One region of the Arthrobacter sp. KBS0703 genome, then DNA from elsewhere that is predicted to be linked to it. Evidence: riboswitches for the same ligand, from Rfam matches in the RefSeq annotation. Region 1 holds a riboswitch; each other region holds the start of a gene.

Region 1 (4,401 bases):
CCGCGGGCCAGCGCTGAAGGCGGCCGCCAGAAGACCGGGGGCCCCTAAGACCGGCGGCCCCTAGAAGACCACGGGCGGCGCGTCGAGCACGGTCTCGTCCACGCGGCGCTCAACCCACTGGGTGAAGGGCTTGTCCAGTTCATACTTGCCGAGCTCGGTGCGGACCAGCATGCGGACCTCCGCGTTCTCCGGGTTGTTCAGCGACTCGAAGTATTCAACGGACCAGTGGAACCAGCGCATGCAGAACAGCCGCATGGTCAGCCCGTGCGTGACCAACAGGGTGTTGGGGGAGTAGCTGGGCTTTGACCAGTGGCGGTAGAGCGTCTCCATGAACGACGAAATGCGGTCATAGACGTCCGAACCGGATTCGCCTTCCCGGAACCGGTAGAAGAAGTGCCCGTAGGCGTTGCGCAGCTCCTTCTGGTCTTCGATGTCGCCGGAAATCTGGAAGTTGGCCCAGTCCTGCTCGCGGAGCCGGGGCTCTTCGATCACGCGTTCGGTGAGGGACCCCAGGTTCAGCGCCTCAAGGGTCTGGTACGCCCGCAGGTACGGCGAGACGTAGACGCTCACCTCGCGGCCGTCCAGTTCGCGCCGGATGCGCTCGCCGGCGGCCTTGGCCTGCTCCAGGCCCAGGTCCGTCAGCGGAATCCGGTAGTCGGGCACCCGGTTGTAGATGGAGGTGTCGGCGTTGGCGGCGGACTGGCCGTGCCGGATCATGATGATTTTCCCGGGCGCACTCATAGTTCCCCAGCATAGGGCCAGACTCCCGGCGCAGGGCCGGCCGCCCCCCATGAGGCGGGGCCGGACCCAAACAGGAAAGTACCAGCAACTGCAGGCAAGATAGGAGCATGTTGGTTCCTTCCCGCCGTCGGCTGCGCATTGAAGTCTGGATAGTCCTGGGGCTGTCCCTGGGGCAGTCGGCCGTGTATTCGGTGGTCCAGCTGCTGGACAAGATGACGCGCGCGCCCCTGGCCCAGGGCACGTCCACCCTGAACCGTTCGCAAAGCACGCGCGAATATTTCGACCTGACGTACCAGCTGCTGGACATCATCTTTGCCCTGGTGCCGGTCCTGCTCGTCATCTACTTCATGACGGAGCAGCGCCAGACGAAGGCAGGAGTGGGCTACGACTCCGGCTCGGCCTTCCAAAAGCTCGGCTTCAACTTTGCCCGCCCGGGACGGGACCTGCTGCAGGGCCTGGGCCTGGCAGCCCTGATCGGCGTCCCCTCGCTGGGTCTGTATGCAGCGGGGCGGGCCCTGGGCATCACGACGGCGATCATCCCCAGCGCCCTGGACGCCTACTGGTGGACCATCCCCGTGCTGATCCTCTCCGCCATGCGCCACGCCATTCTGGAGGAAGTCATTGTGGTGGGCTACCTTCTTGACCGTTTCGGCAAGTTCGGCTGGTCCACGCCGCTGGCCATTTTTGCGAGCTCCATGCTCCGCGGCAGCTACCACCTGTACCAGGGGTTCGGGCCGTTCATCGGGAATGCCGTCATGGGCGTGGTGTTTGCCTGGATCTACACCAAAACCCGCCGGGTGATGCCGCTCGTCATTGCCCACGCGCTGCTGGACATCGTGGCATTCGTCGGATTCAGCCTCTTCGGCAAGGCCGTGGGCTTGGGATGAAAGTAATTCGGCCGCCATCGGTGGGTGACGTCGTTGGCACCCGCTGATGGCGGCCGAAGCGTAGGGGCAGCATGCTGCCGGGCCCGGCCACGCTGCCGGAGCCGGCGTGCTGCCGGAGGTGAAGAGGACGTCAGATGGTGACGGCGCCCGCTGCGGTTTCGAAGGTGACGGACAGGATCCCCGGCGTTCCGTGCGGAGCCACCCAATTGACGGCGACATCCTCCAGGGGCTTTTCGACCGGCTCGCCGAGCCACTCGGTGACCCGTTCAGCGGACCCGGCGATGGTGAGGCTGGACATCTTGACGTTGCTGTCATAGGCGTTGGACGGGTGAAGGGAAGGATCGCCCTCCCACTTGAGCATGTACGGAACCTGCGGATCGGCGATGAGTCCGAGGATGCCGATCTGCTTCCATACCAGCTCGCGGCCGTCCGGGAATTTGCGGTTGCCGTTGACGGCGGCCCGCCCCAGTCGCGTCTCGAACGGGGCGAGGTCGTCCACTTCGACGCACCAGCCCATCCAGCCGCCGCCGGCAGCGGACCGGGCACGGACAGCCTGCCCGAAGGGGGCCTTGTCCGACGCCGGGTGGTCCAGCACTTCCACAACTTCCAAATACTTGTGCCCCGCGAGCGGGATAATCATGTTCCGGGTCCCAAACCGGGGATGCACTCCGCCCTTCACGGCTTCGACGCCGAGGGCAGAGGAGATACGTTCGGTGGTGGCAGCCAGGCCATCGTGTTCACAGGCGTAAGAGACGTGATCCATGCGCATGCCATCATCTTGGCATTTTGTGACGGGGCTCTCAGCTAAGGGGATCCTAACCGTGGTGGGATGTCCGGATTTCGACGAAGTTCGTCATAATGCCAGGCGCGTTCAGTGGGTACTGACCGCGTCGTGGCCAGCCCCAGCCTGTACCGCGGCACGTATAACCGGCCTCGAGCACATCGATGACATCCTGGCCGATCTCGACGCCGGATTCCGGGCGGCCAAGGGCGCCTAAGGTGTGCACTCCCAAGGCCGCGGCGCGGCCGGGAGTCACACAACCGTCACAATCTTCGCGCAGGCGGCGACGTGTTTCGTAAACTTGGCCTAGGTCATGAGTGCCAGCAACAGCCCCGGCTTGCTGGCCGGCAACCCTCCTTCCGCGGCGGGGTGCCCCGGGTGAAGACCTGGCCTGCCGGTCAGTCGTCGGCAGGCAAGCGCGTAGAAGAGGTTTACCTATGACGATTTCCGTCACCCGCACCGAAGTCCCGGACGGCACTGTGCAATACGTCAACATCGGCAGCCTGGAGCTTGAAGCGGGCGGATTCCTTCCGGACGTGACCCTTGCCTACGAAACCTGGGGAACTCTGAACGAGGACGGCTCCAATGCCATCCTCGTCCAGCATGCCCTCACGGGGAGTACTCACGTCACGCGGGGGAGCGGAAATGAAGAAGGCTGGTGGGAGCAGCTGGCCGGCCCGGGTGCCCCGGCTGATACGGACCGGTTCTTCGTGGTGTCCATCAACATCGTCGGCGGCTGCTACGGATCCACGGGGCCGTCGTCGGCCGCGCCGGACGGCAAGCCGTGGGGATCACGCTTCCCGCTCGTGACGCTGCGGGATTCCACCGCGGCCGAGGCGCGGCTCGCGGACCAGCTGGGCATCAGCAGCTGGTTCGCGGTGCTGGGCGGTTCCATGGGCGGGGCCCGCGCCCTCGAGTGGGCCGTCACCTACCCGGAGCGCGTGCGCCGCTGCGGCGTTATAGCGGTAGGGGCCAACAGCACCGCCGAACAGATCGCCTTCGCCCAAGCGCAGACTCTCGCAATCAGGCAGGACCCCAACTTCAACGGCGGGGACTACTACGGCGGCCCGCTGCCCGAGGCGGGGCTGGCACTGGCCCGGCGGATCGCGCACATCACGTACCGTTCCGCCTACGAATTCGATTTCCGGTTCGGCAGGAACGCCCAGACCTCCGAGGCGCCGCTGGAGGCCGAATCCCTGGGGGTCCGCGGCCGGTACCAGGTGGAAAGCTACCTGGACCACCAGGGCAGCAAGCTTGTGCGGCGTTTTGATGCCAACAGCTATATCGCCATCACGGAAACACTGATGAGCCACGACATCTGCCGCGGGCGCGGAACCCTGAAGGAAACGCTGTCCAGGACCACCGCCGAGTTTTTCGTCGCCGCCGTCGACACGGACCGGCTGTACTTCCCGGCCCAGTCCCGCGAGCTCGCCGAAGCGCTGCCCGGCGACGTCGACGTCCATGTGATCGAGGCGCCGATCGGCCACGACGGCTTCCTCACAGACATCGGGCAGCTAAATGCCCAGCTGAGGGACCACTTCCTGGCTTAGCCGCCGCCGCACACGGCGGCGCCAGGCGCTGCCGGAATGTGCATTTATGCAGATGCGTTCTGCACTATTTGGCGTTGAGCTTGCAGCAATGGCAGACCATACTCGTTGGAACCGGCGGTTCGTGGTGCGCGTCACACACGTCCGCCACTGACTGGTCCCATGGGCGTCGAAGAAGACCCCGAAGGAGTTCACTAATGAGTACGGAAAACTCCGCCGCAAGGCGCGTAGAGGAAACCGATGTCAAGGCATCCGGCCTGAAAAAAGTCGTCACGGCCTCCATGGCGGGCACCGTTGTTGAGTGGTATGAGTTCTTTCTCTATGCCTCGGCGGCCACCCTGGTGTTCGGCAAGATGTTCTTCCCCAACTCCGGCACGGAGCTGGACGGCATCATTGCCGCGTTCGTCACGTACGCCGTCGGCTTCGTGGCGCGCCCGATCGGCGG
Region 2 (4,401 bases), 1.6 Mb from region 1:
AGCTGCCGGCAACATTGATGCCCAGCGTGGTCCACGGCACCGACCCGCCGGCCTCGGGGAACAGCATGACCAGCCCGTACCGTAGCTCCGTCCCCAGCAGCCCGCCCGCGGCGACAGCCGCCCAGGCCCGCCACCCGTGGCCGGCGGCCGACTTCACGGCGGACGCGCCGTCACCGGCGGCGCGCTTCAGCGGCGGACTGGATTTCACCGGCAAACCGCCGCCGCGCCGGGGCCGTTCACCCGGAGGAGGGCTGCCCTGAGGCCGATCATTCAGATCCCGGCCATCCGGCAGCCGGCATGGGCGGAGTCGCTGTGCACCCACAGCGCGGAGGCGACTTCTTCCGCGAGATCGAAGTCCCGGCTCGTCCCGGCGGTACCGATGCGCACCACCAGGGCGCCACCGAACGGCTTGCGGCCCCTGACCTCGACGTCCGCGTCAAGGTCAATCTTTTCGGCCGAGAGGTAGCGGAGCAGCTCCGGGTTCTCGTCGCTGATCCGGGTGATCCTGCCGGTGTGCCCGTCGTCGAGTTCGCTCATGCGGTGGGCGGAGGGCATCTGCACCGTGCCGTCGGCGGAGGGGATGGGATCACCGTGAGGGTCCCGCGTCGGGTTTCCCAGCCGGGCCGCCATCCGTTCGATGAAGGTGTCCGAGACCGCGTGCTCCAGTTGCTCGGCTTCATCGTGGACTTCATCCCAGCTGTAGCCCAGGTCCTGCACGAGGTACGTTTCAATGAGCCGGTGCCGGCGCACCATGGAGAGAGCCAGCCGGACGCCCTCTGCCGTTAGCGTGATGGCGCTGTACGGCTTGTGCAGCACCAGGCCCTGGTCCTTGAGCTTGCGCACCATCTCGGAGACCGAGGAGTTGGCGACGCCAAGGCGCTGTGCCAGCTGGGTGGACGTAATGGGCTTGTCCTGCCACTCCGTGAAGGAATAGATGACCTTGACGTAGTCCTCGATCGAGGAGGAGGGCGTGCTGGTCTTCACGGATCCAAGCCTACCCGGTGCCGGTGCGCCATCATGCCTTCGCTGCCCGCCATGTCTGGGTGAGGTAGGGCAGGAGCAGTTGCTCGCCTTCTGCGTGCCCCAGATGTTCGTGGAGGTACCAGTCGAGGTTGCCGGTGACCTTGGCCCGGGTGGCGTCGTTCGCCCGAAGATAGTAGCTGCGCGACTTGACCAGCTCAAGGACGTCGCCCGGTGTGACCGGATCCTCCCACCGGGTCAGGTGGCTTGCCAGTCCGGTGAACTCCGGGCCTATCCGGGGACGGAAGTCAGGCTTGTGGACATCCCCTGCATGCATGATGCGGGAGAGCCGGTGGACCCAGGGCACGGAGGTGTCCAGCTGGTTCCAGATCAGGCCGAGAACGCCGCCAGTTTTCAGGATTCGCGCGATCTCGGCGCTGGCCAGCAGGGGATCGCACCAGTGCCATGCCTGGGCGACCGTGACGACGTCGAAGGCAGCCGCGGGCAGTCCGGTGTTCTCTGCGGTCCCTTCCAGCGCCGCCACCGAAGGGAGGTCGGCGCGGAGCTGGCCGAGCATGTCCGGCGAGGGGTCCACAGCGGTGACAGCGAGGCCGCGTTCCACCAGGAGCGTGGTGAACTTGCCGGTGCCGGCGCCCAGGTCCGCGGCCGTGAGGGAGCCGGCGGGAATGAGCCAATCCGCGGAGTCAGCAGGGTAGCCGGGGCGGACGCGGTGGTAGTGCTCGCCGCCGTCCTGAAAGCTGTGCCCGAGCTCCTGCCGCCGCCCGTGATCGAGTTTGGGACCACCCCGTGCCACGTGCAGTCTCCTTAGCCCATGCCGAAAATTTACCCTTCGAATTTACCGCATGGAGCTGCCGGCCGCATTTGCCGGCGTCAGTCCTGCGTGCACGGGGCCGCTCCGGCGGTACCCGGCGTATTCGGTGCCCAGTCCGGGTAAGTGCGGGTGTCATTGGCCGGAACCCAGCGGCCGGAGTCCACCACGTAGTCCCAGCCGAGGCCGGTCCGGCGGAGCTCGTCGATGCCCGCCAGCAGGCGCTGGGCGTCCTCGAGCCGCGAACCCACCCCGAAGCTCGCACGCAGGGAACCGGACGGGAGGCCGAGGCGCTTGAGGAGCGGGTGGGCGCAGAAGCGGCCGTCCCGGAGTCCCACGCCGTGCTCGGCGGACAGGTAAGCGGCCACCAGCCCGGCGTCGTAGCCGCCACGGAGAAGTTGACCACGCCGATCGTGTCCGTGTCCGGGTCGGTGTCGGAGAAAATCTGGTGGACGGTGACGCCGTCGATCTTCTGCAGCCCCTCGACGAGGAAGGACCGGATGGCAGCCTCATGCGCATGCCAGCGCTCCTGGTCCAGCGCCGCGACCACCTGGGTGGCCCGGGCAAGCGTGGCCGCGCCCAGGACGTTGGGGGAGCCGCCCTCGTGGCGCGCGGGGCCGGTGGCCCAGCTGACGCCGTCGAGCCTGGCCTCGCTGACGGCGCCGCCGCCGGCGAGGTGGGGTGTTCCGGCGTCGAGCCAGTCCGGCCGTCCCACCAGCACGCCGGCACCGAACGGCGCGTAGAGCTTGTGACCCGAAAAGGCGAGGTAGTCGACGTCGTCCGCTGAGATGTTGATGCGGCGGTGCGGCGCGAGCTGCGCCGCATCCACGGCGATCCTGGCGCCGAACTCGTGGGCAAGCGCCGCGAGGCGGCGGATGGGCAGGATTTCGCCGGTGACGTTGGACGCGCCGGTGACGGCCAGGAGGCTGACGTCGCCGTGCTCCAGTTCGGCGCGCAGGGCTGCGATGGTGCCCTCGATCGTTTCGGACGCCACGACGCTGCGGTGCGGCACACCCTGCCACGGCAGCAGGTTGGCGTGGTGCTCGATGTCGAGGTAAAGGACCTCCCCGGTGTGGTGGTGGTCCACGACCGGCAGGCAGCCGGCCAGCAGGTTCAGGGAATCGGTGGTGTTCCGGGTGAAGATCACAGAGTCGTCCGCGCGGCCGCCGACGAACTCGCGGACGATGTTCCGGGCTGTCTCTTATACACATCTAGATGTGTATAAGAGACAGGTGCTGATCTGCGACGCGTAGCCGGCGCCCCGGTGCACGCTGGCGTAGAAGGGCAGGATCTCGTTCAGATACGCCGAGACGACGGAAAGCGCCGGCGCGGACGCTCCGTAGTCGAGGTTGGCGTAGCGGACGTGCCCGCCTTGGATCAGCGGCGCCTGGATCTCGGCTCCGGTGACCGCGGCCAGGGGCCGGCCGGCAGCGGCAAAGCGGTCGTCAAGCAGCCCGGTGCCGGTGTTGGAAGGGAAGATTGCAGTCGTCATGGGACCTCGCTCTGACAGGACCCCTTGTGACGGGGATCCGCGCTTGCCGGGTCCGTTCCGGACCGGCCTGGTCGTCACCCGGGGCACCCCACCGCGAATGGAGGGTTGCCGGCCAGCAAACCGGGGTTTAGCGCTGGCACTCGTGACCTGTTACGAGCCTAGGACATCCCGGCTGGCGATGAAAAAGGCGGACGCGAATATTAAGCCGTTTGTTACAGAGGAGTTGAATCGCCGGAATTGCCGAATATACGACGGCGGACGCCTCCCTGAGGGGGCGCCCGCCGTCGTAATATTTTCTGCCGAAGGATCCGGAAGCGGCCTAGAGCAGATCATCCAGCTGCGGATTGAGGCGCTTGAGGACCTCAGAATGGAGGATGGAGTTCGTGGCCAGGGCGTTGCCGCCGAACGGGCCGTCGGTGCCTTCCAGCGAGGTGAAGCGGCCGCCAGCTTCCGTAACGATGGGCACCAGGGCGGCCATGTCATACAGGTTCAGTTCCGGCTCGCAGGCGATGTCGACAGCGCCTTCAGCGACCAGGCAGTACGACCAGAAATCACCGAAGGCGCGCGTCCGCCACACGTCCTCGGTAAGGCCCAGGAACTCGTCCAGGTTGCCCCGTTCCTTCCAGCCGCCGAGGCTGGAATATGACAGCGAGGCGTCCGACAGCTTTGAGACGTTGGAGACCTTGAGGCGGGTGGCGGCGGCCAGCGAACGGCCCATGTAGGCGCCTGCCCCCTTGGCGGCCCACCAGCGCTTGCCGAGTGCCGGGGCGCTGACCACGCCCACGACGGGCTCGCCCTCATCGACGAGCGCAATCAGCGTGGCCCAGACCGGAACCCCGCGGACGAAGTTCTTGGTTCCGTCGATGGGATCAATGATCCAGCGCCGGGAGCCGTGGCCGGAACTGCCGAACTCCTCGCCGAGGACGGCATCGCGGGGGCGGGAACGGGACAGCTGGCCGCGGATGGACTCCTCGGCGGCCTTGTCAGCATCGGTGACCGGCGTCAGATCTGGCTTGGTTTCTATCTGAAGGTCAAGCGCCTTGAACCGGCTCATGGTCTGGTCGTCGACGGAGTCCGCCAGCACATGGGCCAGTCGCAGGTCATCGTTGTAGCTCGAAGC
Region 3 (4,401 bases), 1.8 Mb from region 1:
CGCCGCGGGTCCTCCAGCCAGCCGCCCCGCAGCAGGCACCGGACCTTGGCGGCCGAAACCCTTTGGCCGTCCACGGCCTTGGCCGCCTGCACCGCAGGCGAAAACGGGCTGAGGTTCCCGCCGCCGTCGTACCTTGCGGTGGCCTCCAGGGACAGCGCGAGCGCGGTGTCTGCGAGGTCGGCGAGCCGCAGGAGCCGGCCGAACTGGAGTGCGCCCGCGCCGATGGAGTACGCGTTGGCGCTGACCAGCGCGAGGGCCTCGCCCGGTGCCAGGACCAGCGGTTCCAACCCTGCCCGGGCGAGCGCCTCGGCACCGGTCACGACGGTGCCGTCCTCTGCGAGCGCCTGCCCTTCGCCGATGGCGACGGCGGCCACCGCGGCCAGCTGCGTCAGGTCCGATGAGCCCACGGAACCGTCACGCGGAATGGCCGGAACCACCCCCCTGTTGAGCAGTTCGGCATAGAACCGGGCCGTGTCCGGGCGGACTCCCGAACCGCCGCGGGTGAAGCCGATGAGCCTGGTCAGGATCACGGCGCGCACCTCGTCGCGGGCCAGCAGTGCTCCCACGCCGCTGTGGTGGTACCGGATCACCTGGATCTGGTAGTCGAGGATGGATGCCTCCTCGACGGCGGTGTCCCGGCCGGAGCCGAGCAGGGTGTTGAGCCCGTACACCTTGTGGCCGGAGTCGATGGCCGCCTGGACCACATCGCGGGACAGCCCCATCAGCTCCAGGGCGTCGGCGCTCAGGACAACCTCGACTGCCGGATCCGCCGCGGCCCTGGCCACCTCCTCCGCCCGGATATGCGCCGTGCCGATCAGGAAAGCAGCCGGCCGAGTGCCCGGCCGGAGGTCTTCGGAAGCTCTGGCCCCGTCCATCGCGCTAGAAGTCCAGCAGGTTCCGGCGGAACCCGCCGTCGCCGTAGCTTGTGCGGAGCAGCCCCCGGCGGCGCAGCACCGGCGCCAGTTTGTCCAGCACGCCGTGCACGGTGGCAGGGTCCACGAAGCCGGAGAACAGGAAGCCGTCCCCGCCCACCGCCGCCCCGGTCTCCTCAAGGTGGTCGGCGATTTCCTCGGCGGTGCCGATGATGCTGTCGCCCGCGCCGCCGCTCCTGGCCTGCAGGAGCTGGCGCAGCGTGGAGCCGGGCGGACCGGACTTGGCGAAGTGGTCCAGGGTGCCCTGGTTGCTGTTGGTGGTGAGCTCCGGGAGCGGTGCGTCGAGGTCGAACTGCTTGAAATCGATCACGGAGAGGTAGGAGATGGAGTTGAGCTGGCTGTCGATGTCCCGCTGCGTGAGCTCCCGGCGCGCGGCCCGGAGCTCCTCAGCCTCGGCCCGGGATCCCACCACCGTGGGTTTGAGGACGAAGAGGACCTTGACGTCGTCGGGGTTCCGGCCGGCGGCCGCGGCCTCGGAGCGGATGGAGTCGCGGTACGCCTTCATGCCGTCGGCACCGCGGGCCAGGGCGATCGCCACGTCCGCGTTGCCTCCGGCGAAGGCCTTGCCCCGCGGGGAGGCGCCGGCCTGCACCAGCACGGGCTCCTCCGGCAGCGGTGCCGTGTTCAGCGGGCCGCGGACCTTGAAGAACTCGCCGCTGTGGTTGATGGGGTGGACCCTTGTATGGTCCGCGAAGATCCCGGCCCCGGCGTCCTCCACGATGGCGTCCGGCGCCCAGCTGCGCCAGAGCTTCCGCACGACGTCCACAAACTCCTCCGCCTTCTCGTACCGGAGGTCGTGTTCGATCTGCTGGTCCAGGCCGAAGTTCTGCGCGGCCAGGTCGCTGCCCGAGGTCACGACGTTCCAGCCGAGCTGCCCGTTGGAGAGGTGCTGCAGCGTGGCCAGGAGCCGGGCCGCGGTGAACGGCGGGTAGAAGGAGGCGCTGACGGTGGGCACGATCCCGAGGTGCTCCGTGGCGGACAGCAGGTACGGCACCAGCGCGAGCGGATCGTGCTTCGGGGCAAAGGACGCCTGCGCCAGGGACACCTCGGCACTGCCGCCGTACGTGTCCGGCACCGTGAGGGAGTCCTCGATGATGAACAGGTCCAGGCCCGCCCGCTCGAACTCCCGCACGGCGTGCTGGTACAGCGCGGGTTTCTTCCAGTCGTATCCGATCCCGTAGCCCGGCGTCCCCCAGCCCTGGACTCCGAAACCGTGGCCCACAAACCATCCAAAGTGCAGCATGGGACTGACTGTATTGCGGTTCGACTCGTTCACTGTTGCCTGGTTTCATCCGGCGTTACGGTGGTTCATCTCCCGTCATTATCCTCCCGGGCGGCGGCATTGTTACCGCGACGCGGGGTCACTTACGGCCGCTTCCGCAGCCTCGATTGGGCCGTAAGTGACCCCGCGTTGCTGTTTGATGCGTTACGCAACATGACGACGACGGCGGTGCGCGCCGCCGTCGTCGGTGTTACGTTTTTGGGGAGTAATGAGAACCGGCGCCAAGCCCTGACTGGCCGGTCGGCAACCCTCCCTTTCGCGGCGGGGTGCCTCAGGTGAATACTCGGCATATCGACCACTTCGAGCTGCAAGCGTGAGAGAAGGAGATCCGTCATGACGGACGCCCCCGCCGGCACAACCCTGCCGTCCCCGCAGGACCAACCTGAGGAAAAACTGTCCTACCGCCTGATCACGGGCCCGGACGACCGCACCTTCTGTGAGCGCATCTCCACGGCCCTGGCGGAGGGGTACGTGCTGCACGGCAGCCCCGCCGCCGCGTACAACGGCATCAATGTGATCGTGGCGCAGGCCCTTGTGCTGCCCGCCGCCATCGCCAGCGCCGACGCCGCGGTGGCCACGGCCGTGGACCGGCTGGACTCGGACGACGACCTCAACGCCGAAGCATTCGAGGGGCACGCATGAGCTACGCCGGAGACCTGACCCCGCCGGATGCGTGGGCCAAGCTGGAGCAGGGCGCCATATTGGTGGACGTCCGCACCGAGGGCGAGTGGGCCCACATCGGCATTCCGGACACCAAGGCCACGGAGAACGACCCGCTGTTCATCCAGTGGACCTTCCCCGGCGGCATCCCCAACCGCGACTTCATCGAGCAGCTTAAGCAGCAGGCCCCCGAGGACACCGCGGTGGAGCTCATCTTCCTGTGCCGTTCGGGCCAGCGCTCCATCGCCGCCGCCATCGCCGCCACGCAGGCCGGCTTCACGGCCTACAACGTCCTTGAGGGTTTCGAGGGCGAGCCGGACCGCTACGGCGAGCGCACCGTCAACGGCTGGAAGAACCGCGGCCTGCCAACGAACGTGGGAAAGAACTAAGTGACCTTCAATCAAGACGCCGCAGGCTGGAGCCCGGAGACCCAGGCCGTCCGCGGCGGGCTGGACCGTACCAACTTCCAGGAAACCACGGAGCCCGTGTTCCTGAACTCCGGGTTCGTTTATGAATCCGCCGCCGCCGCCGAGCGCGCCTTCACCGGCGAGGACGAACGCTTCGTCTATTCCCGCTACGGCAACCCGTCCGTGGCCACCTTCCAGGAGCGTCTGCGCCTGCTGGAGGGCACCGAAGCGTGCTTTGCGACGGCGTCCGGCATGTCCGCCGTGTTCACCGCCCTCGGCGCGCTGCTCGCCGCCGGGGACCGCGTGGTGGCGGCCCGCTCGCTGTTCGGCTCCTGCTTCGTGATCCTCAACGAGATCCTGCCGCGCTGGGGCGTGGAGACGGTGTTCGTTGACGGACCGGACCTGGACCAGTGGCGCGAGGCCCTCTCGGGGCCCACCACGGCCGTGTTCTTCGAATCGCCGTCGAACCCCATGCAGGAGATCGTGGACATCGCCGCGGTCAGCGAACTGGCCCATGCCGCGGGAGCCACCGTCGTCGTCGACAACGTCTTTGCCACCCCGCTGCTCCAGCGCTGCGGCGAGCTCGGCGCGGACGTGATCGTCTACTCCGGCACCAAGCACATCGACGGCCAGGGCCGGGTCCTGGGCGGGGCGATCCTGGGCACCAAGGAATTCATCGACGGACCGGTCAAGCAGCTCATGCGCCACACGGGGCCAGCCCTGTCCGCGTTCAACGCCTGGGTGCTCACCAAGGGCCTGGAAACCATGGCCCTGCGCGTGAACCACTCGTCGGCCACAGCGCTGCGCCTCGCCGAATGGCTCGAGGACCAGCCCGCTGTCAGCTGGGTCAAGTACCCGCTGCTGAAGTCCCACCCGCAGTACGAGCTGGCCGCGAAGCAGATGAAGGCCGGCGGCACCGTGCTCACGCTGGAACTCGCGACGACGGCCGGCCAGTCCGGCAAGGCCGCCGCCTTCGCGCTGCTGGATGCCCTGAAGATCATCGACATCTCCAACAACCTGGGCGACGCCAAGTCCCTTATCACCCACCCCGCCACAACGACGCACCGGGCCATGGGCCCGGAGGGCCGGGCGGCCATCGGCCTCAGCGACGGCGTGGTGC

Evidence for each region. A riboswitch is a leader RNA that binds a small molecule or an ion and turns the genes downstream of it on or off. The one in region 1 is predicted to bind S-adenosylmethionine.
Region 2: linked by a shared signal. The riboswitch ahead of B1A87_RS04290 (aminotransferase class V-fold PLP-dependent enzyme) and the one ahead of B1A87_RS11680 (homoserine O-acetyltransferase) in region 1 are both predicted to bind S-adenosylmethionine.
Region 3: linked by a shared signal. The riboswitch ahead of B1A87_RS19800 (DUF1737 domain-containing protein) and the one ahead of B1A87_RS11680 (homoserine O-acetyltransferase) in region 1 are both predicted to bind S-adenosylmethionine.

What each region holds. Positions count from the first base shown of each region.
Region 1 is NZ_MVDG02000001.1:2,471,979-2,476,379, reverse strand. It holds gene B1A87_RS11700 (histidine phosphatase family protein) at 61-741, opposite strand; gene B1A87_RS11695 (CPBP family intramembrane glutamic endopeptidase) at 849-1,628, shown strand; gene B1A87_RS11690 (VOC family protein) at 1,759-2,397, opposite strand; partial or broken gene B1A87_RS25005 (O-acetyl-L-homoserine sulfhydrolase) at 2,558-2,626, shown strand; SAM riboswitch class IV at 2,719-2,834, shown strand; gene B1A87_RS11680 (homoserine O-acetyltransferase) at 2,847-3,959, shown strand; gene B1A87_RS11675 (MFS transporter) at 4,154-4,401, shown strand, end outside.
Region 2 is NZ_MVDG02000001.1:909,854-914,254, forward strand. It holds gene B1A87_RS04275 (CrcB family protein) at 1-208, opposite strand, end outside; gene B1A87_RS04280 (metal-dependent transcriptional regulator) at 271-984, opposite strand; gene B1A87_RS04285 (class I SAM-dependent methyltransferase) at 1,016-1,774, opposite strand; partial or broken gene B1A87_RS04290 (aminotransferase class V-fold PLP-dependent enzyme) at 1,852-3,281, opposite strand; SAM riboswitch class IV at 3,316-3,429, opposite strand; gene hisN (histidinol-phosphatase) at 3,601-4,401, opposite strand, start outside.
Region 3 is NZ_MVDG02000001.1:4,266,812-4,271,212, reverse strand. It holds gene B1A87_RS19810 (aromatic amino acid ammonia-lyase) at 1-875, opposite strand, end outside; gene B1A87_RS19805 (NtaA/DmoA family FMN-dependent monooxygenase) at 880-2,175, opposite strand; SAM riboswitch class IV at 2,419-2,534, shown strand; gene B1A87_RS19800 (DUF1737 domain-containing protein) at 2,548-2,856, shown strand; gene B1A87_RS19795 (rhodanese-like domain-containing protein) at 2,853-3,263, shown strand; gene B1A87_RS19790 (O-succinylhomoserine sulfhydrylase) at 3,264-4,401, shown strand, end outside.